Regions from separate parts of the Micromonospora terminaliae genome, predicted to be linked through region 1. Evidence: predicted binding sites of a transcription regulator. Region 1 holds the regulator's gene; the other holds the start of a gene.
What was found. The regulator HspR, encoded in region 1, represses chaperone genes until heat shock. The targets are predictions, from matches to a motif close to TTGAGTNNNNNNNACTCAA.

Region 1 (14,711 bases):
TCTCCATCGTCATCGCCGGGCTGGCCGTCGCCGCCGCGTACCCGGTCGAGCCCCGGCTGGCCGCGCTCGCCACCGCGTACGTGCTGATCACCGTGGTGACCGGCCCGATGTTGGCCCGTCTGCCCGACCTGCCCTGGTTCAAGCGCTGGCTGCGCCGGCGCGCCGCCGCCCGCCGGCCGGTGCCGGTGGGAGTGGCCGACTGACCTCGGCCGGGCCGGGTCCGCCGTACGGTCGCCCCGGCCCGGCCAACGGTTGCCGAATTGATTCCGGGAAGGTCTACCGCCGCCCCGCGAAACCGCGTTAACGTTTCGGCCCAGCAGCCAGGGTCCGCGGGTGGCCGGTGCCCCCGCCAGCGGAAGCGGAAGGTCGGCCGGTGAGCGTGCAGGAAGAGACGTTCCACGGCTTCGCCAACCCCGTCGACCCGTCGCCCGCCGAGCTGCGGTCGTGGGCCTACCAGCCGGACTCCGTCCCGCTCACCTCGATGCCGCCCGACTGGGACCTGCTTGTCGCCGGGGACCACCTGGTGCAGACGCTCTTCGACCTGGCCATGGACCCGGCCTGCCCGGCCCGCCGGTTCGCCCTGCACTGCCTCTACATCTACGCGGCCGACGGCATCCGGACGAACTTCCGGGCCCACCCGAAGCGCCGCTTCCGCAAGCTCGTCGAACATGCCGAGCGAGCCGGCGACGAGCTGATGCGCAACTGGGCGCACAACAGCCGGGTGCTGCTGGCGCGGCCGGACCTTTTCGTGTACCGGGACTGGTGCGAGGGCGGCTTGGTGCGGGAGAACCGGCGGCTCTAGTTCCTCTGCTCTGTGGGTGGGGTGTGGCCCCGCCCTGAGACGGCGAACGGGCCGGGACCCCCCGTGGGTCCCGGCCCGCACGTCGCGGATCGGTCAGCCGGTCGATCCGCCCCGCTTCTTCCGCCGCTCGTCGTCCCTGGCGCGGTCGACGCCGTGGTCCAACTGGTCGGCGAAGCGCCCTTCCTTGATCTTGTCAGTGAAGCGACCTCCGGTGACCCGGTCGAATCGCTCCCGGACGTTCTCGGCCACCTGCTCCAGCCGTTCCTCCGCCCGTTCCGCCACCGTCTTCGCCGATTCCGCCATGGCTCCCCCTGCCAGTTCGGAGTCCGGATTGAGTTGGTTGGGCCTGGTTCAGACGGTAGCGGATCGCGCCCGCCCGGCACCCCGGTTTACTCGCCTTGCGGCAGCTCTATTCGCCGGTGAGGCGCCGTTCGTGCACGCGCAGGGCCACCGTCGTGGCGTCCAGCAGCGGGGTGGGTACGCCGAGCGTGCGGGCCCGCGCCGTGAGGTCGCCGAAGATCTGCTCCACCTCGGTCGGCTGCCCGGCCACCAGGTCCCGGTAGAGCGAGGCGGTGTCGGCCGAGCCGGGCCGGGTCACGAAGGCCTGGACGCCGTCGAGCGCCTGCTGCGGCAGCGGATAACCGGCCGCCGCGCTGACGGCCGCGGCCTCGGCGGCGATCTGCGGGCCGAGGCGGTCGCCACCCGGCGTCGCCGTCGCGTCGCCCACGGAACCGCGTACCAGGGTGTTGAGGGCGGCCAAAGTGCTGATGAAGACCCACTTGTGCCACATGGCCCGGCGGATGTCCGGCGAGACGGAGAAGTCGAAGCCCGCCCCGGACAGCACCTCGGCGATCTGTTCGACGCGTGGCGACGGGCCGCCCTGCTGTTCGCCGATGACGATCTCGGCGAGGGCGCCCAGCCGGACGATGTCCCCCTCGGCGTCGAGCGTGGTGAGGACGCGGACCACGCCGCCGAGCACGGCGTCCACGCCGAACCGCTCGGTGAGCGCGTCCATGTGCGCCATCCCGTTCAGGAACGGGATCACCGTGGTACCCGGACCGACCGCGGCGGCGACGTCCTCGATGGCCGCCGGCAACGCGGTGGCCTTCACCGAGACGAGCACGATGTCGTAGCGCCCGTCGATCTCGGCGGCGGTCAGCAGCCGTGGCGTGAGCACGGTAGCGGTCCCCAGGCCGGTGATCCGCAGCCCGCGCTCGCGGAGCACGTCGGCGCGCCGGGGCCGGACGAGGAAGGTGACGTCCCGGCCGGCCTGCTGGAGCTGGGCGCCGAAGTAGCCTCCGGTCGCGCCCGCCCCGACGACGAGAATTCTCATGCGCCGAGACGTTACTGATCGACTCCTGCACCCCGGACCGCGGCCGGTCGGGGGACCGGAACGCGGAAGGCCGGCGCGACCCGGGAGCGGGCACGCACCGGCCTGCGGCGTATCGCGGTCAGCGTTCGGAGGTGCGGCGGGGGCGCCAGACGACGAGCGCGGTGGAGGTGCGGTTCGTGGGGACGAGGTCCCCGCGGGAGAATCCGCCCAGCGACTCCAGCTCGGCGATCCGGCGGTACGCGGCGTCCAGCTCCGCCTCCAGCCGGGCCACCCGCTGCTGGGCCTCCTCCAGGAGCCGTTCCAGGTTGATGATCCGCTTGACCCCGGCCAGGTTGATCCCGTCGTCCTGGCTGAGCCGCTGCACCTCGCGGAGCAGCACCACGTCCCGGACGCTGTACCGGCGGCCACCCCCGGACGCCCGGCCGGCCTGCACCAGGCCCAGCCGGTCGTACTGGCGCAGGGTCTGCGGGTGCATGCCCGCCATGCGCGCGGCCACCGAGATCATCAGAACCTTGGCCTCGTAGGCAGGGTCACCCGAGCCGACGAACTCCTGCGACATCCCCGCTCACCTCCGCTGCCTCGTCACCCGGTCAACTGAATCGACGCACCCGCGCGTCGAGATGTTCCCGCGCGGCCGCCGGGGTCTGCTCCGCGAACGTCTCCAGTGCCGCCCGCGCCTCGTCCGACAGCTTCGCGGGCACCACCACGTCGAGGGTGACCAGGAGGTCACCGGCGCGGCCGTCCTTGCGTACGACGCCCTTGCCCCGGGCGCGCAGGACCCGGCCGCTCGGCGTGCCCGGCGGCACCCGCAGGGTCACCGTGCCGTCCAGGGTCGGCACCCGCAGGTCGATGCCGAGCACCGCCTCCGCGAACGTGATCGGCACGGTCAGGGTCAGGTCGTCACCGGTGCGCCCGAACAGCTCGTCCGGGCGGACCTTGACGTGCACGAACAGGTCGCCCGCCGGGCCGCCGCGCTCGCCGGGCTCACCCCGGCCGGCCAGCCGGATGCGCTGGCCGTCGGCCACACCGGCCGGGAAGCGCACGTTCAGCGTGCGGGTCTTGGTGACGCCGCCGGTGCCGTGGCACTCCGGGCACTTCTCCTCGACGATCGTGCCCACGCCCTGGCAGTTGCGGCACGGCTCGGAGAAGCTGAACGACCCCTGGTTCCGGGTGGTCACGCCGGCGCCGTGGCACACCGGGCAGGCCACCGGCTGGGTGCCGGGCTTCGCCCCGTTGCCGTGGCAGGTCTCGCAGACCCCGGGGGCCCGCAGCGTCAACGGGAGGGTGACGCCCCGGACCGCGTCGGGGAAGTCCAGTGCCACCTCGGTCTCGACGTCCCGGCCCCGGGCCGGGCCGCGGGCGCGGGCCGCACCGCCACCGCCGCCCGAGAAAATCGAGCTGAACAGATCGGTGAATCCGCCGCCACCGAACCGGGTGTCGGCGCCGCCGGCCGCCCCGCCGAACAGGTCGGAGACGTCGAACGGCATGCCGCCTGGCTGGCCCCCGCCGCGGGCGTTGCGCCGGAAGGCGCCGGAGCCGAAGAGCGACCGCATCTCGTCGTACTCGCGGCGCTTCTTCTCGTCGCCGAGCACGGCGTACGCCTCGGAGACGGCCTTGAACCGTTCCTCGGCCTTCGGGTCACCGGGGTTGTGGTCCGGGTGCGACTCCCGAGCCAGCTTCCGGTACGACTTCTTGATCTCGTCCGAGGAGGCGGACTTCTCCACGCCCAGCGCGGCGTAGTAGTCCTTCTCGATCCAGTCCTTGGAACTCACCGGTCCACCCCCTTCCACGGGACTCCCGGTCGTCCCGCCCGCCCGGTGTGGGCGGGCGGGACGTCACGGGTCGGCACTACTCGGGCTCGGCGACCGCGACCAGGGCGGGCCGCAGCAGCCGTTCGCCGAGCTGGTAACCCCGGCGCATGACCTGCACGCAGGTCGGCTCGGTCACGTCGGCGGAGGTCTGGTGCGCCACCGCCTCGTGCCGGGTCGGGTCGAACGGGTCACCCTGCTCGCCGAACGCGGTCAGGCCGAACTTCGTCAGCGCGGTGTTGAGCTGCTCGGCCACGCTGCCGAACGGGCCCACCAGGTCGCCGTGCTCGCGGGCCCGGTCCAGGTCGTCGAGGATCGGCAGCAGCGCGGTCAGCACCGTGCCGGTGGCCTGCTCCTGGACCAGGCTGCGGTCCCGGTCGACCCGCTTGCGGTAGTTGGCGTACTCCGCCGACACCCGCTGGACGTCGCGGGTCCGCTCGTCCAGCTCGGCCCGGAGCGACTCCAGCTCGGCGCCGAGCGGGGCGTTCGCCGGGGTGGCCTCCCCGCTCGGCTGGGCCGGGGCGTCGACCACCGGCGGGCCGGGAACCGAGGCCTCGGCCTCGCCCTCGATCTCGTCGACCACGACCTCGGCCTCTTCGACCAGCCCCTCGGCGGGGGCGTCGGCCGCGGCGTCGGCGGCCGACGTGTCGGTCACCGCCTGCTCGGTGGTCTTGCTGATCTTGCGCTTGTCACGGATGACGACCCGCGGCTCCTCGCCGGCGCCCTGCCCGGCGGTCGCGGAGCCACCCGGCGCCGACCCGGTGGAGCCCGGGTCGGCGGCTCGTGGCTTCTCCGTCATGCGGCTACCTCATCCCTCTGCGAGAAACGTGTCCGGGACCGAAGGTCACTTCTTGTCCTCGTCCACGATCTCCGCGTCGACCACGTCGTCGGGGCCGCCGGCCTGGGCGCCACCGGGCCCACCCGCACCCGCGCCCGGCCCGGCCTCGCCCGGGCCGGCCTGCTCGCCCTGCTGCTGCGAGTAGAGCAGCGAGCCGGCCTGCTGGGAGACCTGCGCCAGCTTCTCGTGCGCGGCCTTGATCTTGTCGATGTCCTGGCCGCCGAGGGCGCTGCGCAGCTCGCCGAGCGCCTCGTTGAGCTGGTCGCGGTTCTCCGCGGGCAGCTTGTCGCCGCTCTCGGCGAGGAACTTCTCGGTCTGCCACTGGAGCGCCTCGGCCACGTTGCGGGTCTCGGCCTCGTCGCGGCGCCGCTTGTCCTCGTCGGCGTGCTCCTCGGCGTCCCGGCGCATCCGCTCGATGTCGTCCTTCGGCAGCGACGAGCCGCCGGTGATCGTCATCTTCTGTTCCTTGCCGGTGCCCAGGTCCTTGGCGTGCACGTTGACGATGCCGTTGGCGTCGATGTCGAAGGTGACCTCGATCTGCGGGACGCCGCGCGGCGCCGGCGGGAGGCCGGTCAGCTCGAAGGTGCCGAGCTTCTTGTTGTAGGCCGCGATCTCCCGCTCGCCCTGGAACACCTGGATGAGCACCGACGGCTGGTTGTCGTCGGCCGTGGTGAACACCTCGGAGCGCTTGGTCGGGATGGTGGTGTTGCGCTCGATCAGCTTGGTGAAGATGCCGCCCTTGGTCTCGATGCCCAGGCTCAGCGGGGTCACGTCGAGCAGCAGGACGTCCTTGACCTCGCCCTTGAGCACACCGGCCTGCAGGGCGGCGCCGACGGCGACGACCTCGTCCGGGTTGACGCCCTTGTTCGGGTCGCGGCCGGTGAGCTGCTTGACCAGGTCGGTCACGGCCGGCATCCGGGTGGAGCCGCCGACCAGGATGACGTGGTCGACGTCGGAGATCTTGATCCCGGCGTCCTTGACGGCCTGCTCGAACGGGCCCTTGCAGCGGTCCAGCAGGTCCTGCGTCATCCGCTGGAACTCGGCGCGGCTCAGGGTCACGTCGAGGTGCAGCGGGCCGGCCGAACCGGCGGTGATGTACGGCAGGTTGATGTTGGTGGTGGTGGCGGCGGACAGCTCGATCTTGGCCTTCTCGGCCGCCTCCTTGAGCCGCTGCATGGCCATCTTGTCCTGGGACAGGTCGATGCCGTGCTCGCCGCGGAAGGTCTTCACCAGGTGGTCGATGATGCGCTGGTCCCAGTCGTCACCACCGAGGTGGTTGTCACCGCTGGTGGACTTGACCTCGATGACGCCCTCGGCCAGCTCCAGCAGCGAGACGTCGAAGGTGCCGCCGCCCAGGTCGAAGACCAGGACGGTCTGCTCCTTGGAGCCCTTGTCCAGCCCGTACGCCAGGGCGGCCGCGGTCGGCTCGTTCACGATCCGCAGCACGTTGAAGCCGGCGATCTCGCCGGCCTCCTTGGTGGCCTGCCGCTGGCCGTCGTTGAAGTAGGCCGGAACGGTGATCACCGCGTCGGTGATCTGCTCACCCAGGTACGCCTCGGCGTCCCGCTTGAGCTTCATCAGCGTGCGGGCCGAGATCTCCTGCGGGGTGTACTTCTTGCCGTCGATGTCGACGGTCCAGTTGGTGCCGATCTCCCGCTTGACCGAGCGGATGGTCCGGTCCGGGTTGGTCACCGCCTGGCGCTTGGCGACCTCACCGACGAGCACCTCGCCGTTGCGGGCGAACGCGACGATCGAGGGGGTCGTCCGCGAGCCCTCCGCGTTGGCGATGACGGTGGGCTCACCGCCCTCGAGAACGCTGACGCAGGAGTTCGTCGTGCCGAGGTCGATGCCGACCGCACGTGCCATGTTCGCTTCCTCGCTTCGTAACGGTGAGCAGGTCAACGGGCCTGCCCGGCGGGTCGCCCGCAGCGACCGCACCACAAGTTGAGTGAACTTGACTCAATAGTGCCACGCGCTACGGGATCCGCAAGTCGAGGTTGAGCCGACCCGACGCAACCTGACCGTTATTACCGTCCGGTTGTCTTACCTTGCGTCGGTCGGGCACGCTTTAGCGGTGACGACGCACGGCGATCCCGCCACCCATGCCGGCGCGCCCGCCGTCGCAGCCCGCAGCGGGCCCGACGACGCCGGTGGGGGCCTGCCGGCCGACGCCGCCGAAGGTCTGCCTGCCGCGCTCACCGGCCTGCGGGCCGCGATCGGGGCGGCCCGGTTCCCGCTCGCCCTGCCCTCGGCCGAGCCGGCCCGGCGCACCGCCACCGGCCTCACCGACCAGCTCGACGACTACCTGCTGCCCCGGCTGGCCCGCCTCGACGCCCCCCTGCTCGTGGTCGTCGGCGGCTCGACCGGCGCCGGCAAGTCGACGCTGGTCAACAGCCTGGTCCAGGCGCGGGTCAGCGCCGCCGGGGTGCTCCGCCCGACCACCCGTTCGCCGGTGCTGGTCTGCAACCCGGCCGACGCGGCCTGGTTCCGCCAGGGCGAGCTGCTGCCCGGCCTCACCCGCACCACCGAGCCGAGCGAGAACCCCGGCACCCTCCAGCTGGTCACCGCCCCGGCGCTCCCGGCCGGGCTGGCCTTCCTCGACGCGCCCGACATCGACTCGGTGGTCGACGCCAACCGGGCGCTCGCCGGGCAGCTGCTGGCCGCCGCCGACCTCTGGCTCTTCGTCACCACGGCCGCCCGCTACGCCGACGCCGTCCCATGGGAGCTGCTGCGCAGCGCCCGCGCCCGCGGCACGGCCGTGGCCATGGTCCTCGACCGCGTGCCCCCGGAAGCGGCCGACGAGATCGCCGCCCACCTGTCCGAGATGCTCGCGGCACAGGATCTGGGGGCCGCGCCGCTGTTCGTCCTTCCCGAGACCTGGGTCGACGGGCAGGGGCTGCTCCCCGACAAGGTGACCGCGCCGCTGGCCGCCTGGTTCGCCCGGCTCGCCGCCGACGCCGAGGCGCGTTCGGCGGTGGTCCGGCAGACCCTCGACGGCGCGCTGGCCGCCCTGCACCCCACCGTCGACGCGCTGGCCGACGCCGCCGACGAGCAGGTGGCCGCCGCCGACGCGCTGGACGAGCGGGTCCGGGCCGCGTACCGGGGGGCGGAGCGGACCGTCGACCAGGGGCTCAAGGACGGCCGGCTGCTGCGCGGCGAGGTGCTGGCCCGCTGGCAGGAGTTCGTCGGCACCGGTGAGTTCTTCCGCAGCCTGGAGGCCCGGATCGGCCGGCTGCGGGACCGCCTGGTGGCCGCGGTCACCGGCCGGCCGGCCCCGGCCGCCGAGCTGCGGAACGCCATCGAGTCCCAGCTGGTCACGCTGCTGCGCGGGGTGTCCGCCGAGGCGGCGGAAAACGCGTACACCGGGTGGAAGGCGCACCCGGCCGGTGCGGCGCTGCTCGAACCGGAGCTGGCGCACGCGTCGGCCGACCTGCCCGAGCGGGCCGAGCGGCTGGTCCGCGACTGGCAGCGCGGGGTCCTGGAGCTGGTCCGGGCCGAGGGCGGCGACCGGCGTTTCGTGGCGCGCACCGCGGCGTACGCGGTCAACGCCACCGGCCTGGCCGTCATGATCGCGGTCTTCGCGGCCACCGCCTTCATCCCGACCGGCCTGGAGGTCGCCACCGGCGCCGGCACCACGGTCGCCGCGCAGGCGGTGCTCCAGGCGATCTTCGGCGACCAGGCGGTCCGCAACCTGGCCAGCAAGGCGCGGGTGGACCTGCTGGACCGGATCGGCGCGCTGCTCGGCGAGGAGGCCGACCGGTTCCTCGCCCGCACCGCCGAGGCGCGCCCGGCCACCGAGACCGGTGCCGCGCTGCGCCGGGCGGCCGGCGAGGTGGAGAAGGCCCGGCACCGCGCCGGCCTCTCCGGCACGCCGGGTCCGGCGTTGCCCGCCGCCGACGAGGGCGGGCGCGCGTGAGCAACATCGTCGGCCGGATGCGGGAGGCGTTCCGGGGCGACCAGCGCGTCGACCCCGACGCCCTGATCGCGCGCCTCCAGGCGGTCCAGCGCTTCCTCGGCGCCGTCGACGGCCAGGTGCCCGACGCCGACCTGGTCGCCGCGCACACCGTGGTCGAGCGGGCCGGCACCCGGCTCGCCCTGTCCGGCCACCACACCGTGGTCGCGCTCGCCGGTGCGACCGGCAGCGGCAAGTCGAGCCTGTTCAACGCCCTGGCCCGGCTGGACCTCTCCCCGGTCGGCGTCCGCCGGCCGACCACCGGGGTGGCGCACGCCTGCGTGTGGGGGCAGCTCGACGGCGCGTCCCGGCTGCTCGACTGGATCGGGGTGCTGCCGCGGCACCGGTTCGTCCGGGAGAGCCCGCTGGACGGCGACGACGAGTCGGCCCTGCACGGCCTGGTCCTGCTGGACCTGCCCGACTTCGACTCGGTGCAGCGGAGCCACCGGCTGGAGGTCGACCGGCTGCTCGGCCTGGTCGACCTGGTGGTCTGGGTGGTCGACCCGCAGAAGTACGCGGACCGCGTGATCCACACCAGTTACCTGCGCGAGTTCCACCGGCACAGGGACGTGACCGTGGTGGTGCTCAACCAGGCCGACCGGCTGCCCCCGGCCGAGCTGCCCCGGGTCCTCGGCGACCTCCGCCGGCTGCTCGACGCCGACGGGCTGGAGGGGGTGCCGCTGCTGCCCACGGTGGCGGTGGACCCGGCGGGGCTGGACGGGCTCCGCGCCGAGCTGGAGCGCACGGTCGCCGAGCGGCAGGCCGCGCTGCGCCGGCTGGCCGGCGACGTGGACGCCGTGGTGGCCGGACTCGGCCCGCTGGTCGGGCCGGAGCCGCCGCGCACCGGGCCGGGTGACGCCTCGGCGCGGGAGCTCACCACGGCGCTGGCCGGAGCGGCCGGGGTGCCGACCGTGGCGGAGGCGGTCGAGGGGGCGTACCGGCACCGGGCCGTCGGCAGCACCGGCTGGCCGCTGGTCCGGGGCTGGCGGAAGCTGCGACCGGACCCGCTGCGCCGGCTGCACCTGCCCGGCGGGGGCGCCGACGCGCCGGCGGAGAGCCTCGTCGCGGCCACCTCCGTACCGGATCCGACCGCCGCGCAGCGCTCGGCGCTCAACCTGGCCATCCGCGCGGTGGCCGACCGCTCCGCCGCCGGCCTGCCGGCGCCCTGGCCGACCGCGGTGACCGCTGCGGCCCGGTCCCGGCTGGCCGACCTGCCGGACGCGCTGGACCATGCGGTGGCCGCCACGGACCTCGGCATGGACCGCCGGCCGGTCTGGTGGCGGGTGATCGGTGGGCTGCAGTGGCTGGTCACCCTCGCCGCGCTGGCCGGCCTGGCCTGGCTGGTGCTGGGCTACGCGCTGCGCATCCTCGGCCTGCCCGCCCTCGACTACCCGGAACTCCGCGAGGTGCCCTGGCCCACCGTGCTGCTGCTCGGCGGCCTGCTGGCCGGCCTGCTGGTCGCGGCGCTGACCCGTCCGGTGATCCGGTGGGCGGCGCGGCGTGCGCGCCACCGGGCCGAGGAGCGGCTGCTCACCTCGGTGGGCAGCGTCGGCGAGAAGTACGTGCTGAACCCGGTCTGGGCGGTGCTGGCCCGCTACGGACAGGCGCGCGAGGCGCTGCGGGAGGCGGCCCGCGGCTGAGTGCCGGCGCGGAAAGCCCGGCGTGCTGAGCGGTGTCCGCGCGGGCCGGGCGGCGTAGGGTCGGTGCATGGCCACGCCACAGACCCCCTACGAGGCGGTGCTGCACGCCGCTCGCGACGTGACGAGGCTCGACTCCGCCCTGGACGCGGAGATGCTCGGCGCCGCGCTGCTGGGCAGCGTCTACGCCGTTGCCGAGACCGACCGGGACACCGCCGTCCGCGAGTTCGTGGCCGGCTTCCTCACCGCCACCTCGCGCCGCCGCAGCGCCGCCGCGACGACCATCCGCGCCGTCTTCGCCGCCCTGGTCCCCGACGCCGAGGGGGCCGCCCGGGTCCGCCCGGGCGCGTACGCCCCGGCCTGGGCCGGCCAGCTCGGCCGGGTGCACCTCACGGGTGCCTGGTCGTACGGCGACGTGTACGGCGATCAGACCTCCTACCTGGCCACCTTCGCCTACGACGACGCCGAGGGCGGGCCGGAGCACGCCCTCGTGGCCCTCGTCGACCACAACATCGGGATCACCAAGGACGTGTTCGTGGGCGGTCCGGCCGCCCGGATCGTCGAGCAGGCCCGGGAGATCTGCACCCAGGACGAGTTCACCTGGTTCCGCAACGAGGACCCGGGCCGGATGCGCACCGAGGTGAGCCGGCATCTGGCGATCACCGACGACCTCGGCGAGCTGCCCGCACAGGGCTCGCTGGCCACCGACCGGGCGCTCGTGGGCGCGCGGCTGGCCGCGCTGCCCGCTCCGGGGCCCGGGGCGGCGGCCGTCGCCCCGCCGCTCACCGACGAGACACGGACCCGGCTGGTGCGCGCCTTCCTCGGCTCGCCGGAGGCGGTCCGGTTCGGCCTGGACCGGGTGGCCGACGGGGAGCTGGCCTCGCTGCACTTCTGCCTGGGGCTGCTGCTCGATCACGCGGCGAGCTTCCCGGACGCCGACCCGATGCGGTGGAGCCCGACGGTGGCCGAGCTGTTCCTGCTCGACTGGGTGCACCGGCGGGCCGTCCTCGACATGGACGACGCGGCCATGCTGCCGCGGGTGCTGCGTGGCTGGGCGGCGTACGCGGCCCGCCAGCGAGGGCTCGCGCCGGCGGCGGCCGCCCGCACCGACGAGGCGATCGAGGAGATGATCCCCGAGTTCGCCCGGCTCTACAGCACCGGCGAGCGGCGCAGCCCGGCCACGGCGGCGGTCGCGCAGCTCATGGCTGACGGCGTCGACCCGGACGACCCGGTGGCGCTGGACGCCTGGATCGAGGCGAACCGCCACCGCCTCACCGACGACCCGGCCTGACCCGCCGGCACCGGCTCACACCTCGGGTGTGGCCGACGCCGTGGCGCTCGGGTCCGGATCGTCGGCCGGGGTGCGGGTCGGCGTGGGCGACTCCTCCGGCGGGGTGCCGGTGGGCGACGGAGTGCCGTCCGGCGGGGCGGTCGTCGGATCGCCGGTCGGCGTCGGCTCGGAAGTCGGCGTCGGATCGGGCGTCGGCGTCGGATCGGGGGTCGGCTCGGTCTCGGTCGGTTCGGCGGTCGGGCTGGGGCTCGGCTCCGGCGTGACCGGGTCGGACGGCGACGGCGACGGCGAGGGCACCGGCGACGGGCGCGGCGGGACGGCCGGCCTGGTACGGGTCGGGCCGGGTGCCGGCGCGGGAGCGGGCGGCCGGGACCGGTGGCGCGCGGCGAGGTCGCTGTCGTCGGGCAGGGCTGGTGCGGCCGGCAGCACCGGTGCCGCGGGCGGCACGGTCGCGGCTCCGGCGACCGGCGTCGGGGACGGCAGCAGCGGGGACTGCGTCCCCTCGGGCAGCGGGATCACCACCGGGCCGACCGAGGGAGTCGGGATGAACGGGGTGCTGGTGTCCGGAAGAGCGCTGTTCCCCACGGTGGCCGACCCGGCGCTGATCGCGGCGAGGATCGGCATGGACGCGGTGCCGGCCAGCAGCGCCACGGTGAACAGGTAGCCCCGGCTCGGGCCGCCCAGGCCCTGCGCGCGGTGCGCGCCGACCACCCGCCGGTAGGTGGACCGCGACGCAGCCCGGTGCCGCCCGAGGAACGGTGAACCTTCTGGCGGCTCGGACACGGACACACTCCTCGTACGCGTCGACAGGGCAGGATCCCGGCGCAAGCCAAACGGACAAAAGCCACAAGGGAACCACCGTCAGCTTGAACCAGTGACGCTCAGTTCACCAGCCACCACAGCGTGTCGACACACAAATTGTCCGTCGCCCGAGAGTGACTCACCAGACAAATACGTCTATGCATCACGAACACGACGGAACGTCACCGCCCGAGGAGGCCGTACTGTGGGCCCGCTCACCTCCTCTGCAATCATTCAGGCACGACGGCAACGCAGCCGCCACCTCCGCGCACCCCGCGGCTGGTGCGGTACGGCGCCGGCGCTCCCGGGTCGGGCTCCTCACGGGACCCGGCTCACGCCGCGCGGCAACCCTCACCGGGGCTAGGCGCGGCCGCCAGGGACCGGTCCGGCACCATGCCGGATCGGGCGCACGATGTGCGCGGCACGGGTCACCCCCCGGCGCCGGCGCAGACCAGACAGGGAGAGACGGATGGCAAAGGGCGATCCCGGGGCCGCCACCCGCAGCAAGCGGGCCGCACCCCGTACGAAGCGCGCCGCCGCCACGGGCGAACCGGAGCTCGTGCAGCTGCTGACGCCAGAGGGCGAGCGGATCGAGAGCGCGCTCGGCCCGGACGGGACCGAGTACCGCGTCGACTTCACCGACGAGGAGTACCGCGGGCTCTACCGCGACCTCGTGCTGGTGCGGAAGCTCGACGCCGAGGCCACGGCGCTCCAGCGCCAGGGCGAGCTGGGCCTCTGGGCCAGCCTGCTGGGCCAGGAGGCGGCGCAGGTCGGCTCCGGCCGGGCGCTGCGTACGCAGGACATGGCCTTCCCGACCTACCGGGAGCACGGCGTCCTCTACTGCCGGGGCATCGACCCGATCATGCCGCTCGGCCTGTTCCGCGGCGTCGACCAGGGCGGCTGGGACCCGAACGAGTTCAAGTTCAACATGTACACGATCGTCATCGGGGCGCAGACCCTGCACGCGACCGGGTACGCCATGGGTGTCGCCATGGACGGCAAGACCGGCAGCGACGACGGCGAGGCGGTGATCGCCTACTTCGGCGACGGCGCCACCAGCCAGGGTGACGTCAACGAGTCGTTCGTCTGGGCCAGCGTCTTCAACGCCCCGCTGGTGTTCTTCTGCCAGAACAACCAGTACGCCATCTCCGAGCCGCTCGAGCGGCAGACCCGCGTCCCGCTCTACCAGCGGGCCGGCGGCTTCGGCTTCCCCGGCGTGCGGGTGGACGGAAACGACGTGCTCGCGTCGTACGCGGTGACCCGGCACGCGCTGGACAACGCGCGGCTCGGTCAGGGCCCGAGCCTCATCGAGGCGTACACCTACCGGATGGGCGCGCACACCACCTCCGACGACCCGACCCGCTACCGGATCGCCAGCGAGGTCGAGGCCTGGCAGGCCAAGGACCCGATCGCCCGGATGAAGGCGTTCCTCACCAAGCAGCAAATCGTCGACGAGTCGTTCTTCGCCGAGGTCGACGAGCAGGCCCGTGCCGAGTCGGTGCACCTGCGCGAGCGGGTGCTGAACATGCCGAACCCGGAGCCGGTGAGCATGTTCGACCACGTCTACCCCAACGGGTCCCCCGAGCTCGACGAGCAGCGGGCCCAGTTCGCCAAGTACATGGAGTCGTTCGAGGGGAGCGCCCACTGATGGCCACGGAGACGCTCACCCTCGGCAAGGCCCTCAACGCCGGCCTGCGCAAGGCCCTGGAGAACGACCCGAAGGTCGTCATCATGGGCGAGGACGTCGGTAAGCTCGGCGGCGTCTTCCGGATCACCGACGGCCTCCAGAAGGACTTCGGCGACCAGCGGGTGATCGACACCCCGCTCGCCGAGTCCGGCATCATCGGCACCGCGGTCGGCCTGGCCATCCGCGGCTTCCGGCCGGTCTGCGAGATCCAGTTCGACGGCTTCGTCTACCCGGCGTACGACCAGATCGTGTCGCAGGTGGCGAAGATGCACTACCGCTCGCAGGGCAAGGTACGGATCCCCATGGTCATCCGGATCCCCTACGGCGGCGGCATCGGCGCGGTCGAGCACCACTCGGAGTCGCCCGAGGCGTACTTCGCGCACACCGCCGGCCTGAAGGTCGTGACCTGCGCGAACCCGCAGGACGCGTACTCGATGATCCAGCAGGCGATCGCCTCCGACGACCCGATCGTCTTCTTGGAGCCGAAGCGGCGCTACTGGGAGAAGGGCCCCGTCGAGCTGGACGCCCCGCTCGGCGAGGCGTACCCGCTGCACGCCGCCCG
Region 2 (14,711 bases), 2.8 Mb from region 1:
ACCGGGGCGGTCCAGCGCGGCGAGCAGTCCCGCGACGGCCACCAGCACCCCGCCCGCCAGCAGGGCCACGGCGAGCAGCAGGGTGGCGACGCGGTTCACCGTGCGCACGACGCGCTCCGCTCACCCGGGCCGGCTCTCACGTCGTCTCCCGCGCCGGGCCGCCCCGCCCGGCCCTCAGGCCCGCCGGTTCGCCGGGCAGGCGCAGGCCGACCACCGTGACGGTCACCGCCTCCACGGTCAGCCCGGTGTGCGCCCCGACCCGGGCGGCGACCCGGCGGCGGACCGCCTCGGCCACCGCCGCCAGCGGCGCGCCGTGCGCGACCACCAGATCGAGGTCGACCCGTACGGCCACGCCGTCGACGCGGACCGTGGCCACCGGGTCGCTGACGGCCGGATCACGCCGCGCCGCCTCCTCGGCGAGCCCGGCGATCCGCTCCTCCGACCGGGTGGCCGGGGCGGTGGCGCGCCGGGGCAGGGTGCCGGTCATCGCGGGTCCGCCTCAGCGTCGCCGGTCCGCGGTGGCCCGGTCGGCGAGCCCCGGCACGCTGACGTCCCCGTCGTGTACCCGGACCAGCAGCCAACCGACCAGGCCGGCCAGGGTGGCGGCGGCGGCCGCCCCGGCGCCGCCCAGCGCCCAGACCGCGACCACCAGGAAGCCGGCCAGGAAGCCGAACTGCCCGCGCGTCATGCCCCACCCCCGCTCCGTCGCGACCGACCGGACCGGCGGGGCGTACCCGTTTCCGGGCCGCGCAGTCCTCCGGCCGCGGCGGTCAGCCCGCCCCGGCGGGGACGGCCGGACGCTCCGAGGGCAGGGACGCGACAGGTACGCCCTCCCGCACCGCCCACTCCACCGCGTGCCGCAGCTCGGCGACCGGTAGCGGGCGCCGGGCCGTCACCGTGACCGCCGCGTGCACCGCGTACGCGACGAACGGGTACGAGTGGGCCAACCCGCCCACCGCCTCCCGCAGCCGGCCCGCCACGGCGAGCGCCGCCGCCTCGTCCCGCCCGGGCAGGATCAGCTGGAACTCGTTGTCGGCGAGGCGGACCGCCCGGTCGACCGGGGTCAGCACGCTGGTGACGGCGGCGAGGACGGCCTGGCCCTCCCGGGCCGCGCCGCGCCGGCCGAAGCGTTCCGGCGTGCCGGCCGGCTCGTCCACCCGCAGGCCCACCAGCGCCACCGGCAGGGTGCCCGTGGCGGTCACGCCGTCCACGCCGGTCCACCGGCGCAGCCCCGGCTCGTCGAGCAGGGCGTCCGCCGGCTCGGCCGGGTGCGCCCGCTCGCCCCGCCGGGCCAGCAGGCGCAGCGCCGCCTCGGCACGGGGCTCGCCCGGTGCGGCCGGGATGTCCCGGACCCGGGCCACCGCCTGCTCCAGCCCGGCCCGCGCCGGACCGGGCAGCCGCTCGGCGAGCCGCCCGTACAGCCGGAGCACGTCGTGCAGCGCCTCGTCGCGGCGGAAACTCCAGCGCCCGTCGAAGAGGCGGCCGGCCTCCAGGGTCTCCGCCGGCGCCACCTCTTCCCGGTCGTACGCCACGAGGCCGGCCCCGAAGCGCGGCGTCAGCGCCACCACGCTCCACTCCCGGGCCAGGTCCTCGGTCTCCTCCAGCACCACGGGGTACGCCCCGGCGGGCAGGTCCGGCGGCGGCCCGCCGACCATCCCGACCACGGTGACCGCGGCCCGGGCGGCGATCCGCCGGTAGACCGCGCGTTCCCGGGCGAAGTATGGCAGCCGCTGGAAGAGGGCGAACACGACCAGCGGTCCGTCCTCGGCCTCGGCCAGCGCGGCCCGTTCGATGGCGTGGGAGACGGCGACGAGACTGCGTTTGGTCAGCCGCTCCGGGCTCCGTCCGCTGTGCACCGGCCGAGCCTAGAGGCCCGGACCCCGGTGCGCACCGGACGACGGGTCGGGATCGGTGTCCGGGCGGCGCGCCGCCCACTCCGCGCGGGTCAGCGCGTACTCCACCTCGCCGTGTTCCGAGCCGGGGATCGCCTCCGGCCAGTCCTGATGGAACGTCCGCCGGTACGCCAGACCGGCCTTCGCCATGACCCGCCGGGACCCGGCGTTGACCGCCATGGTGGTCGCCACGACCCGCTCCACGCCCAGCGCCGTGAAGCCGTGGTCGACCAGCGCCCGCGCGCCCTCGGTGGCGTACCCGGCGCCCCAGGCGTCCCGGCGCAGCCGGTAGCCCAGCTCCACCTCGCGCGGGTCGCCGTCGCGCAGCGGCCGGAACTCGAACCAGCCGAGGAAGGCGCCGTCGGCCCGCCGCTCCGCGGCCCACCACCCCAGCCCGGGCGGCCGGCGGTACGCGGCCAGCATGGTGGGCAGCACCCGGTCGCGGACCTCGTCGGCCGGGGTGGGCCGGCCGCCGGTGAGGTAGCGCATCACCGCCGGGTCGCCGTCCAGCTCGGCCAGGAGCGGGACGTCCTCCGGGGTGAACTCGCGCAGCACCAGGCGTCCGGTGGTCAGGAAGATCGCCACCCGGCCGATTCCACCCGGCCCGGCCGGTCCGGGCAACCGGATTCCGCCGCACCGCCGAGGCGGCCGCCATGATCGACGCCTAGACTCGGGCGTCGACGGACCGACGGATGGAACGGGCGAGATGACGAGCACCGGCAGCGTGGCCACCTCCTGGCTGCGTCCGATCCCGCCCGGGATCGCGCCCCAGCTCAGCCGCGCCGGTCACGTCGGATATCCGGCCCGGCGGCTCGGCGAGCTGGTGCAGGGCCGGCCGCCGGGTGTCACCGGGCACCAGTGGAGCACCGCCGGCCGCGAGGGCCTCGACCAGGTGGTCTGCGCCGCCGACACCGGCCTGCCGCTGTTCGCCGTGCAGTTCGCCCCGCCCGCGCCGGCCGGGTCGCCGGCCCGCCGCGCCGAACGGATGACCAGCGCCGTCTGCGCCGCGGTCGGGCTGCCGCTGCTGCGGGTCGAGTCGCCGACGTTGCGCGGCGCCGAGCACGCCCGCCGCCTCGTCGAGTACGTCGTCGACGCGCGCGCCTACACCGCCGGCACCGACCCGGACAGCGCCGACGCCGTCGGGTTCCGGGACATCGTGGGCCGCCTCCCGGACGGCCGGCGCGGGCCGGTCAACGACCTCGGGGCGCTGACCCGGGCCGCGGCCGTCGAGGCGTACGTGGAGCGCCGGCTCGCCGACCCGATCGTCCGCGGGCTGCACGTGCGGTGGACGGACGGCCCGGCGGAGGGCTGGAGCTGGGTCGAGGTGCGGCCCGGCCGGTGCCTGGTCGAGCGGGTGCACCTGGTCGCGCAGCGCTTCTCCTGCGGAGTGGACCCGGGCCGGCTCGCCGAGGACCTGGCCGCCGTGGCGATCGGGGAGCGGCTGCGCGACCTGGACGCCGCCGGGCCGTCCCTCGTGGACCGCGACGAGGTACGCGGGCAGATCCGCCGGCTGGCCGCGCGGCGCGACGAGTTCGACGGCGGCTTCGCCTTCGACCACCTCTGCGCCGACTGACCCGGCGCCGCGCGGCCGCCACCGGGCCGCTCCGGACGTCTCCACGAATTCTCCCGATCGCGGTTGAACCTTCGCCGCTGTCGCTCCGTACCTAAGCGGGAATGGACGCAGATCTTCCCCGCCGCGCCGGACGGCGCGGGGACGGTGCGGAAAGGGCATCGTCGGTCATCGACGTGCGACCGGAACGTCGCAGTGATCCTCACCCCGAAATCCATCGGTCCGCCGGGGTCACCAGTCAACTACCGGATCGAGAAGGAGAGCAATTCGATGCGCAGGTCCACACGGGCGCGCCGGTCATCCGGTAACGCGCGGAGCAAGCGTCTGCTGGCCGTGGTCGGCACGCTCGCGGTCTTCGGCGGAATCGTCGCCGTCACCCAGATCTCGTCCGCCCAGGACCGGCGGACCACCGTCCGCACCGCCTCGGCGTCCTGTGTGCCCGCGAGCCCGGGAGCGACCGCGCCGGACGGCCGCGGCAGCACCACCCGGACCTGGCAGAACGGTCGCTGGGTGCGCAACCACTGGGGTGACGGGCAGATGTCGTCCGCCGAGTGCCAGCAGACGAAGGGCGGCGGCGCGGGCGCCGTGAAACCGACCGTGGCCTGCCCGGACGTGCGGAGCAAGCTGCCGGAGGTGCCCCAGCAGGCGCGCGCCGAGGTCGACCGCAACCTCGCCCTGCTGGACAGCCAGATCGCCGAGGCCAACCGGCGGCTGGCGGCGGACGGCGCCCGCAACGGCGACTTCGTGAACAACGCGATCCTGCGGCCGCTCGCCGACAAACGGACCGCCACGTTGAACCGGATCGCGACGGCCATCGACCGCGTCGCCGACCGCCCCGAGGGCCTGGACCAGCTGGCCCAGTGCGCCCTCGCCGACAACGCCCAGAACGGCGGCCAGAACGGGGGTCAGAACGGCGGCAACACCGGCGGCCAGAACGGGGGTCAGACCGGCGGGAACAACAACGGCGGCCAGACCGGTGGCAACAACGGCGGCCAGACCGGTGGCAACAACGGTGGCCAGACCGGCGGGAACAACGGCGGCAACAATGGTGGTAACAACGGCCTCGAGGTGCTCGCGAAGGACTGCTCGAACAGTCAGCTCCAGGCGCACGACGGTTTCCAGAACGGCAATCGCTGCGTGAGCACCGCGTTCGGTGAGGTGGGCGCCGCCGCCAACAATCCCTCGCTGCTGATCACGCAGTTCCCGAACCGGGTCCAGCGCAACCAGCCGTTCACCCTCCGGGTCAGCACCCGGAACCTGGTGCGGGACCGCTTCCTCGCCGCCGGCCAGGGTGGCTACTACCTGGAGAGCTCGCTGCTCAACGACCAGGGCCTGGTGCGGGGCCACTTCCACACCGCCTGCCGGATGCTGCAGACCACCCAGGCGGCACCGTCGAATCCGCAGGACGTTCCGGCGTTCTTCGTGGCGACGGAGGACGGCGGCGGCGGCAACCAGGCCGACCAGGTGACCATCCAGATCCCCGGTCTGCCCCAGTCGGGCCTCGCGCAGTGCGCGGTCTGGGCCGGTGACGGCTCGCACCGCATCCCCATGATGGAGCGGGCCAACCAGACCCCGGCCTTCGACGCGGTGCGGATCCGGGTCAACTGAGCACCGACGGCCGGAGCCGCCCGGGGGCACGCCCGGGCGGCTCCGGCCGTTGTGCGCGCCTCCCGGGTCGCCCGCCTCAGCGGGCGGATGCCGGCCCCGGCGCGTCGCCGGGTGTTCCGCGGGCCAGGTCGGTGCAGTGCACGACCGTGGCGTCGTCCGGGACCGGGGCGGCCGAGCCGGCCTCGGCGTGCCGCACGCGCCGGACGACCTCTTCCGGCCCACCGGCGGCGAGCAGGGCCAGCACGCCGGGCCAGTCGGTCACGCCGTACGGGCTGACGATGCGGCTCGCGCCGTTGCTGAGCAGCGCGACGCCGGCCAGGCCGTGCAGGGGCCGGCTGCCGGTCACCGCCTCCTCCGCCGCGTGCGGGTCGTCCTTGGCGATCCAGTACCCGCCCGGCCGGTTCCGGCGGGCGCGCAGCGCCTGGGAACAGGCGGCCCGGACACGCTCGTACTCGGGCGTGCCCTCGGGCAGGCCGGCCAGGGGCGCGGAGCAGGCGCGCCGGGCGGCCGCCTCCCGCCCGTCGGTCACGACCCGCGGGCCGCCGCCGGCCTGGTCGAGGACCAGGAAGGAGTCCGCGAGCAGGAGGTGGTCCAGGCGGCCCCGGCGGGCGCGGACGATCGCCACGGTCGCCTGCGGGCTGCCGGGGTCCGCGATGTCGCAGGTGCCGCGGTGCTCGGCGGCGAGTTCGCCGATCGCGGCGGCGAGGATCGTCGCGAGGTCCCGGCCGTCGTCGCGGGACAGCCGGCCGAGCAGGGCGCCGCCGAGACGGTGCGTGTACCAGGCGACGCCATGGGCGCAGATCGCCTCCGTGCCCGGGATGCCGGCGCCGTCGAGCAGGACCGCGGCGCCGGGGACGGCGCCGGCGAAGTCCTCGTTCGGCCGGCCGGACGTGCCGGCGCTGGTCGCCATGCTGACGCGCACCCTCGGCCTCCCGGTCGGGGACGGCCGGCCGCCGGGACGGCCGGCGCGGGCTGAAGTCGGCTGCCGGGACTCCCCGCCCGGCTGAAAATTGTTAACGCCGGGAAAAGCCGATCGGGGCCACACCGATTTCTCAGCGTGACCCCGGGATGCCCGACGGTGATCCGGGAGGGCTCAGCGGTTCTTGTAGGCCTCGACCACCGACACGGGGATGCGGCCCCGCTCGGAAATCTCGTAGCCGTTCTTCACGGCCCATTCCCGGATGGCGCGGTTCTGCTCGCGATCCATTCCCGAGGTGCCGGGGCGCGAGGTGCCCCGCGGCGCGCGACCGGCCTCGACCGGGCCGCGCCCGATGCGCCGGCCAGCGCTGATGTATGGGTCCAGCGCCTTGCGCAGGACGCCCGCGTTCTCGTCGGAGACGTCGATCGTGTACGCCACGCCGTCCAGGCTGAACTCGACGGTCCGATCGGCCTTTCCGCCGTCGAGGTCGTCGGTCAGAACGGTGATTACTTTCCTTGCCATCGCCATTACTCCCTGTGTCGGGCGGGGTGTGGCTATGAGTTTGACGTATCTCGCGGCAATTTCGCAACAATACCCGCCCCTTCGCCATTCGGCGGGTCGGCTTATCCCCGGGCGGCAAATGGGTGCCGGCCCGGAGCGGCGAGTTCGGCGGCGCGGAGGAGTGGCGTGGGTCACAAGCCGGAACAAGGGAGACGGTTTGTTACTTGAGTCAGACACGCTCAACCCAACGCGATAGCAGGTGTTCGATGGCAACTCTTCCGGTACTTCCCTTGACCGACGCCGTCCTGCTGCCGGGCATGGTCATTCCGGTGACCCTCGACCCGACCACCCAGGCCGCCGTCGACGCGGCCCGCGCCACCGGCGACAAGACGCTGCTCGCCGTGCCCCGCCTCGACGGCGAGTACGGCTCGGTGGGCGTGATCGCCACCATCGAGAAGGTGGGACGGCTGCCCAGCGGCGAGCCGGCCGCCGTGGTCCGTGGCCTCGCCCGGGCCCGGATCGGCTCCGGCGTGCCCGGACCGGGCGCCGCCCTCTGGGTCGAGGCGACCACCCTTGACGAACCCGCCCCGGCCGGCCGGGCCCGGGAACTCGCCCGTGAGTACCGCGCGCTGATGACCTCGGTCCTGCAGGAGCGCGGCGCGTGGCAGGTCATCGACGCCATGGAGCGGATGACCGACCTCTCCGAGCTGGCCGACGCGGCCGGCTACGCGCCCTGGCTGACCCTGGCGCAGAAGACGGAGCTGCTCGCCGCCCCGGACGTCACGGCCCGGCTGGAGCTGCTGGTCGGCTGGGTGAAGGACCACCTGGCCGAGCAGGAGGTCACCGAGCGGATCAACAACGACGTCCGCGAGGGGCTCGAGAAGTCGCAGCGCGAGTTCCTGCTCCGCCAGCAGCTCGCCGCGATCCGCAAGGAACTCGGCGAGGACGAGCCGGACGGCTCCGCCGACTACCGCTCCCGGGTGGAGTCGGCCGACCTGCCCGAGAAGGTCCGCGAGGCGGCGCTACGCGAGGTCGGCAAGCTGGAGCGGGCCAGTGACGCCTCGCCCGAGGCGGGCTGGATCCGGACCTGGCTCGACACCGTCCTCGAGATGCCGTGGAACACGCGTACCGAGGACAACACCGACCTGGCCGCGGCGCGTGCGGTGCTGGACGCCGACCACGCCGGCCTGGCCGACGTGAAGGACCGCATCCTGGAGTACCTGGCCGTGCGCAACCGGCGCGCCGAGCGCAACCTCGGCGTGGTCGGCGGCCGCGGCTCCGGCGCGGTGCTCGCCCTGGCCGGCCCGCCCGGCGTCGGCAAGACCAGCCTCGGCGAGTCGGTCGCGCGGGCCCTCGGCCGCACCTTCGTCCGGGTCTCCCTCGGCGGCGTCCGCGACGAGGCCGAGATCCGCGGTCACCGCCGCACCTACGTCGGCGCGCTGCCCGGCCGGATCGTCCGCGCGCTGCGCGAGGCCGGCTCGATGAACCCGGTGGTGCTCCTCGACGAGGTCGACAAGCTGGCCGTCGGCTACTCCGGCGACCCGGCCGCGGCCCTGCTGGAGGTGCTCGACCCGGCGCAGAACCACACCTTCCGGGACCACTACCTGGAGGTCGACCTCGACCTGTCCGACGTACTGTTCCTGGCCACCGCCAACGTGGTGGAGAGCATCCCCGGCCCGCTGCTGGACCGGATGGAGCTGGTCACCCTGGACGGCTACACCGAGGACGAGAAGGTGGCCATCGCCCGGGACCACCTGCTGCCCCGGCAGCGGGAGCGGGCCGGGCTGACCGCCGACGAGGTCACCGTGGCCGACGAGGCGCTGGCCCTGATCGCAGGTGAGTACACCCGCGAGGCCGGCGTCCGGCAGCTGGAGCGGGCCCTGGCCAAGATCCTGCGCAAGGTCACCGTGGCGCTGGCGTCCGACCCGGCGCCGGTCCGCGTCGACACCGACAACCTCGCCCGCTACCTGGGCCGGCCCAAGTTCACGCCGGAGTCGGCGGAGCGGACGGCGGTGCCCGGTGTGGCCACCGGCCTGGCGGTCACCGGCGCCGGCGGGGACGTGCTCTTCATCGAGGCCACCAGCATGGAGGGCGAGCCCGGGCTGACCCTGACCGGCCAGCTCGGCGACGTGATGAAGGAGTCGGCGCACATCGCCCTGTCCTACCTGCGCTCCAACGGGCGGCGCCTCGGCATCGACCCGAACGCCCTCGCCGGGCGGCGGATCCACGTGCACTTCCCGGCGGGCGCGGTGCCCAAGGACGGCCCGAGCGCCGGCATCACCATGGTCACCGCCCTGGCGTCGCTGGTGACCGGCCGGCCCGTCCGTCCGGAGTTCGGGATGACCGGCGAGGTGACCCTCTCCGGCCGGGTGCTGCCCATCGGCGGGGTCAAGCAGAAGCTGCTCGCCGCCCACCGGGCCGGCCTGACCGAGGTCATCATCCCGAAGCGCAACGAGCCGGACCTGGACGACCTGCCCGCCGAGGTCCGCGAGGCGCTGACCGTCCACACCCTCGCCGACGTCGCCGACGTGCTCGCCCTGGCGCTGCGCCCGGCCGACGTCGACGCGGAGACGCTGGGCGGACAGCCGCTCGCCGCGGCCTGACCACCCGGCACGCCGAGGCCCCCGGTCCACCCGGACCGGGGGCCTCGGCCGTGCTCACCAGCGGTCCCGGCGCTCCCGCCGCTCGCCGCCGTCGCCATCGCGGCCGCGCCGCTCCCGGCGGTCGCCGTCGAAGCGGCGCTCGCCGCCGCCGTCGCCGTCCCGGTCGCGGCGCACCGTGGCCTTGCGGCCCTTGATGGTGCTGCCCCGCAGCCCCTGGATCACCTCGTCGGCGACCCCGTACGGCACCTCGACCAGGGAGAACCGGTCGGCGATCTCGATCGAGCCGATGTCCCGGCCGCTCACCCCGGTCTCGCCGGTGATCGCCCCGACCAGGTCCTGCGGGCGTACCCCGGCGCGCCGGCCCAGGCCGATGAACACCTGTGTGGTGCCGCCCGAGCGGGGACGCGCGCCGCCGCGCCGGTCCCGGCTGTCGTACCCCGGTCGGGGCTCCCGGGTCGGGCGGACCGCGACCTGCGGGATCTCCTCGTCCTCGTCGGCCGTGCCGGGCAGGGTGGCCTCGTGGGCCAGTCGCACCGCGGCCAGCGCGACCTCCACGAGGTCGAACTCGTCGGTCAGCGACTCGACGATCGCCCGGAACGGCTCCAGGTCGTCCTCGAGCAGCGACTCCCGCAGCGCCGCCTGGGTCAGCTCCAGCCGCCGGGTACGCAGGTCCGCCACCGTGGGGATCTTGTCGACCGTGATCCGCTGGCCGGTGACCCGCTCGATGGTCTTGAGCATCCGGTGCTCACGCGGCTCGGCCAGGGTGATGGCCACGCCCTCCCGCCCGGCCCGGCCCACCCGGCCGATCCGGTGCACGTACGACTCGGGGGCCGACGGTACGTCGTAGTTGACCACGTGGGTGAGCTGCTCCACGTCCAGCCCGCGGGCCGCCACGTCGGTGGCCACGAGCAGGTCGGCGGTGCCCGCACGCAGCCGGCCCATCACCCGGTCGCGCTGCTCCTGGCTCATCCCGCCGTGCAGCGCCTCGGCCCGGTAGCCGCGGCCGTTCATGGTCTCGGTGAGCCGGTCCACCTCCTCCCGGCTCCGGCAGAACACGATCGCCGCGGTCGGCGACTCCACGTCCAGCACCCGGCCCAGGGCCGCCGGCTTGTGCGCCCGCGCCACGATGTACGCGCTCTGCCGCACCCGCGGGGCCTCGCCCGCGACCGGCCGTTCGCGCTCGATCTGGATGCGGACCGGATCGGTGAGGTGCTGGCGGGCCAGCCCGTCGATCCGCGCCGGCATGGTGGCCGAGAAGAGCACGGTCTGCCGCCCGGCCGGGGCGTGCTCCAGGATCGCCTCGATGTCCTCGGCGAAGCCCATGTCGAGCATCTCGTCCGCCTCGTCCAGCACCACCGTGGCGAGCGCGCCGAGCCGCAGGGTCCCCCGGGCGATGTGGTCGAGGGCCCGGCCCGGCGTCGCCACGACCACGTCGACACCGGCGTCGAGGGCGCGCAGCTGCCGGCCGATCGGCTGGCCGCCGTAGATCGGCAGCACCCGGGCGCCCAGGTCCCGGCCGTAGCGGTGGAACGCCTCGGAGACCTGCACCGCCAGCTCCCGCGTCGGCACCAGCACCAGCGACACGGGGTCCCCGCCGGAGCGGTCGTCGGGCATCCGCTGGAGCAGCGGCAGCGCGAACGCCGCGGTCTTGCCGGTGCCGGTCGCCGCCTGCCCGAGCAGATCCTGGCCGGCGAGCAGCGGTGGGATCGCCTCCCGCTGGATCGGGGTCGGCTCCTCGTAGCCGAGGACGGACAGCGCCTTCAGCAGCTCGGTGCGCAGTCCGAGGTCCGCGAAGGCGGCGGCGTCGTCGTCGGCGGAGTGGGCGGGATCGGTCGGGGTTGGTGCGGAACTCATGGGACAAGCCTTTCATCACCGCCACCGGGCCGTCGCGCCGACCGTCGCAAACCGTCGCCCTCGCCACGCCGGGGTGAGTCCGGCCGGGTCCCTCAGCCGGTCAGGACGGCCAGCAGGGTGGTCGTGCCCACGGCCACGTCCAGCACGGCGCACCACTCCGCGTACCCCCGGGGCACGACCCGGCCGGTGCGGTGGTGCGCGACGTCCCAGGCGGCGTGCCCCAGCCAGCCGGCGCCGACCAGCACGCCGGCCAGGCCGTCCGGCGCGAGCAGCGCGCCCCCGGCCAGGCCGCCCCAACCGGCCAGCCCGGCGAGCTGCCACGCCAGGTTCCGGCGGTCGCCCCACTGCCGCCGCCAGGTGCCGAGAAGCAGGTAGCCGGCCGGCAGCACCAGCAGCGTCCACGGGGCGAACACGGTCGGCGCGACCCAGAGGTCCACGGTCATGAGCAGGGCCAGCCCGGTCGGCCAGCGGCGCGCCACCGCGGCGGCGACCGGGTGGCGGCGGGCCGGCGCCGGATGCGCGTGCCGGTGCCGCACCGCCACGAGCGCCATCGCCGGCAGCATCAGCAGGTGGCCGCCGAGCATCAGCGCGTCGTCCCCCACGAGGCCGCCCCACCAGGCCGGGAGCAGCAGCAGGAACGGGACGTACATGACGGCCACCATCTCGGCGGTGGCGGCCCATCCGTGGCCCCGGTGCCACATCCACGCGGCCATGCCCAGCCCCATGTCCGTCGCCATCACCAGCGCGCCGACATCCGCCCGGGCCAGCACGTCCGCGCCGCCCAGCAGCGCCGTGCCGGCCCGCCACAGCGGGCCGAGCAGCAGCATGCCGACCACCATCGCCACGACCATCCCGGCCAGGTGGCCGGCCAGCCGTCGTGCGTCCGCCCGCAGGGGTACGCCTACCGTCGTCTCGGTCATGTCCCGAGCCTGCCGGGGGCCCGAGCGTGGAACCAGGCGCGTCCGTCACCGGAGAACCGTGCGTCGCGCACGGGTACGGCGTGACATTCCGCAGGGGTGAACCGGGCGGCCGGCGGCCCTAGGATCGGCGGACATGACGGTCGACGCGGCGGATCGACGGCTGCGGCGGGCCCGGCAGCTCACCCTGCTGTCGCTGGCGACGAACGTCTGGACCACCCTGCTGCTGCCCGGCGTCGGGCTGGCGCGGGAGCCGGACCCGCGGCGCCTGGCGCTCGGCGTGCTCGGGCTCGCCGGTTTCACCGCCGCCCAGGCCGCGGTGCTGCACGCGGCGGTCACCCCCTGGCTCGCCGGGCGGGACCGGCGCCGCCGGCACGCCGCGCTGGCGGTCGCCGCCCTGCTCAGCCTGCCGCTGGTCGGCCCGGTCGCCGCGGGCGCCTGGCCCACCTGGGCGTGGCTGGGTGCGTCGCTGGTCGGCATGTCGCCGCTGCTGTTCCGGCCGCTGCCCGCCCTGTTCGCGGCGTTGGCGGTGCTCGGCGCCTCGGCCGCCGTGACGCGGGTGACCGGCGGTCCGCTGCCCACCGCCCTGCTGGTCACTGGCGGCGTGGGCGCCGGCATCGCCGGGGTGACCTGGCTCCAGGTCTGGTTCTGGGACGTGGTCGTCGAGGCCCGGCAGGGGCAGGCCGCCCGGGCCCGGCTCGCCGCCGCCGAGGAGCGGCTGCGCTTCGCCCGCGATGTGCACGACCTGCTCGGCCACGACCTCACCGTGATCGCGCTCAAGGCGGAGCTGGCCGAGCGGCTCGCACCGGTGGACGCCGCCCGGGCCGGCCGGGAGGCGGCCGAGGTGCGCCGGCTCGCCGGGTCCGCACTGACCCGGGTACGCGAGGCGGTGCACGGCTACCGCGCCGTCGACCTGGCCGAGCAGCTGGCGGCGGTGGGGGAGGTGCTGCGCTCCAGCGGGGTGCGCTGCACCGTGGTGCCGCCCGCCGGCGAGCTGCCCGCTGCCGTCGCCGCCGACCTGGCCGCCGTGCTGCGCGAGGCGGGGACGAACGTGCTGCGGCACAGCCGGGCCGGCTGGTGCCGGATCGAGCTCTCCCGGGAGGACGGCCTGGTGACCATGACCGTACGCAACGACGGCGCGAGCGGCGCCGGCCCGGACGGGTTCAGCGGCGGCCTGCGCGGGCTGGCCGACCGGCTCGCCCCGGCCGGCGGCAGCGTTCGCGCGTACGCCGAGGACGGGGTGTTCCACCTCGTGGCGACCGTGCCGGTGACCGCGTGATCCGGGTGCTGCTGGCCGACGACGAGGAGCTGATCCGCCTGGCCCTCGCGGCCCTGCTCGACCTGGAGCCGGACATCGAGGTGGTGGCGCACGCCGCCGATGGCCGCTCCGCCCTCGACGCGGCGCTGGCCCACCGCCCCGACGTCGCCGTGCTGGACCTGGAGATGCCGGCGCCCGGCGGGGTCCAGGTCGCCGCCGAGCTGGCCCGCGTCCTGCCCGGCTGCGCCACGGTGATCCTCACGGGGCACGGCCGGCCCGCCCACCTCCGGCCGGCGCTGACCGCGGGCGCGCGGGGGTTCCTCGCCAAGGGCGCCCCCGGTGGCGCGCTGGCCGACGTGATCCGCCGGGTGCACGCCGGCGCCCGGTACGTCGATCCCGCCCTCGCCGCCGAGGCGCTGACCCTGCCCGAGTGCCCGCTCACGCCGCGGGAGCTGGAGACGCTGCGGCTGGCCGAGCTGGGCACGCCGGTCGCGGTGATCGCCCGGCGGACCCACCTGGCGGCCGGGACGGTCCGCAACCACCTGGCCGCGTGCGTGCAGAAGCTCGGCGCCGCCGACCGGGCCGAGGCGGTCCGGCGGGCCCGCGAGGCCGGTTGGCTCTGACCCGGCCGGCGACGGCTCAGGCGCGGGCGGGGCCGCGGGGGCGGTTGGCGACGGCTCAGGCGCGGGCGGGGCCGGTGTCCCGGGAGGGTGGGGCGAGGGCGGCCGGGTCGAGCGCCAGGGCCGCGGCCAGGGCGGGGCGGCCGGCCGGGGTGAGACGGAGCGCCCGGCCGGTGCCGCGTGCCGTCCAGCCGAGGTCGAGGAAGCGCCGGCAGAGCGCGGCGCCGAGCGCGCCGGCCAGGTGGGGGCGGCGCTCGGTCCAGTCCAGGCAGTCCCGGACCAGGGGCCGCCGGGCGGCCCGCAGCGGTTCGACGGGCACGCCGAGGTCGGTCAGCCAGGTGATCCCGGCCGGGGTCACCGCCAGCCCGCCGGCGCGGTCGAGCACGCCCCGGGCCAGCAGGGCGTCGTGCACCAGTACGCCCAGCCGGCCGGCCAGGTGGTCGTAGCAGGTCCGGGCGTACGCGAGGGACGCCTGGGCGGACGCGGCGCGCAACGTGCGGGGCGGGGTCGCCGGGGCGGGCGCCCGGCCGGCCAGGTCCTCGATGAGCTGGGCCACCGACGGGTCGGCGAGGCGCATGTACCGGTGCCGGCCCTGCCGCTCCTCGGTCAGCAGTCCACCCCGGACCAGGCGGGTGAGGTGGTCGCTCGCGGTGGACGGCGCCACCCCGGCCGACCGGGCCAGCTCGCCCGCGGTCCACGCCCGCCCGTCGAGCAGGGCGAGGCAGAAGCCGGCCCGGGTCGGGTCGGCGAGCAGCGCGGCGAGCCCGGCGAGGGTGTGTCCGTCGGTGCGGGTGGTCATGCGGCAATGCTGGCACGTGAATCGTTCGGCACCCACCGACACGTGCGCGTCGCGCTTTACATCGTTGTCTCCAACGTTGTAGAAACGGGGGCACCGCAGTGACCTCCGTCTACCTCCAAGGCAGGCCTGATGGGACACCTCCACCGCGGCGGCGTGCTCGCCGCCGCACT

Region 2: a site for HspR is predicted at 6,715-6,733, ahead of lon (endopeptidase La). Genes of this name have one in related genera too.

The regions. Positions count from the first base shown of each region.
Region 1 is NZ_CP045309.1:5,683,143-5,697,853, reverse strand. Features, by position in the region: gene GCE86_RS26290 (cation:proton antiporter) at 1-203, shown strand, start outside; gene GCE86_RS26285 (hypothetical protein) at 374-802, shown strand; gene GCE86_RS26280 (hypothetical protein) at 896-1,105, opposite strand; gene GCE86_RS26275 (ketopantoate reductase family protein) at 1,212-2,135, opposite strand; gene GCE86_RS26270 (heat shock protein transcriptional repressor HspR) at 2,254-2,694, opposite strand; gene dnaJ (molecular chaperone DnaJ) at 2,726-3,907, opposite strand; gene grpE (nucleotide exchange factor GrpE) at 3,984-4,742, opposite strand; gene dnaK (molecular chaperone DnaK) at 4,788-6,647, opposite strand; gene GCE86_RS26250 (GTPase domain-containing protein) at 6,856-8,697, shown strand; gene GCE86_RS26245 (GTPase) at 8,715-10,373, shown strand; gene GCE86_RS26240 (hypothetical protein) at 10,441-11,661, shown strand; gene GCE86_RS26235 (hypothetical protein) at 11,677-12,444, opposite strand; gene pdhA (pyruvate dehydrogenase (acetyl-transferring) E1 component subunit alpha) at 12,932-14,110, shown strand; gene GCE86_RS26225 (alpha-ketoacid dehydrogenase subunit beta) at 14,110-14,711, shown strand, end outside.
Region 2 is NZ_CP045309.1:2,922,121-2,936,831, reverse strand. Features, by position in the region: gene GCE86_RS13180 (hypothetical protein) at 1-108, opposite strand, end outside; gene GCE86_RS13175 (Asp23/Gls24 family envelope stress response protein) at 137-487, opposite strand; gene GCE86_RS13170 (hypothetical protein) at 500-688, opposite strand; gene GCE86_RS13165 (DICT sensory domain-containing protein) at 771-1,856, opposite strand; gene GCE86_RS13160 (GNAT family N-acetyltransferase) at 1,866-2,477, opposite strand; gene GCE86_RS13155 (hypothetical protein) at 2,599-3,465, shown strand; gene GCE86_RS13150 (hypothetical protein) at 3,733-5,070, shown strand; gene GCE86_RS13145 (hypothetical protein) at 5,147-5,980, opposite strand; gene GCE86_RS13140 (histone-like nucleoid-structuring protein Lsr2) at 6,164-6,511, opposite strand; gene lon (endopeptidase La) at 6,757-9,093, shown strand; gene GCE86_RS13130 (DEAD/DEAH box helicase) at 9,148-10,947, opposite strand; gene GCE86_RS13125 (hypothetical protein) at 11,040-11,867, opposite strand; gene GCE86_RS32355 (sensor histidine kinase) at 12,001-13,143, shown strand; gene GCE86_RS13115 (response regulator transcription factor) at 13,140-13,745, shown strand; gene GCE86_RS13110 (ArsR/SmtB family transcription factor) at 13,801-14,541, opposite strand; gene GCE86_RS13105 (glycoside hydrolase family 43 protein) at 14,671-14,711, shown strand, end outside.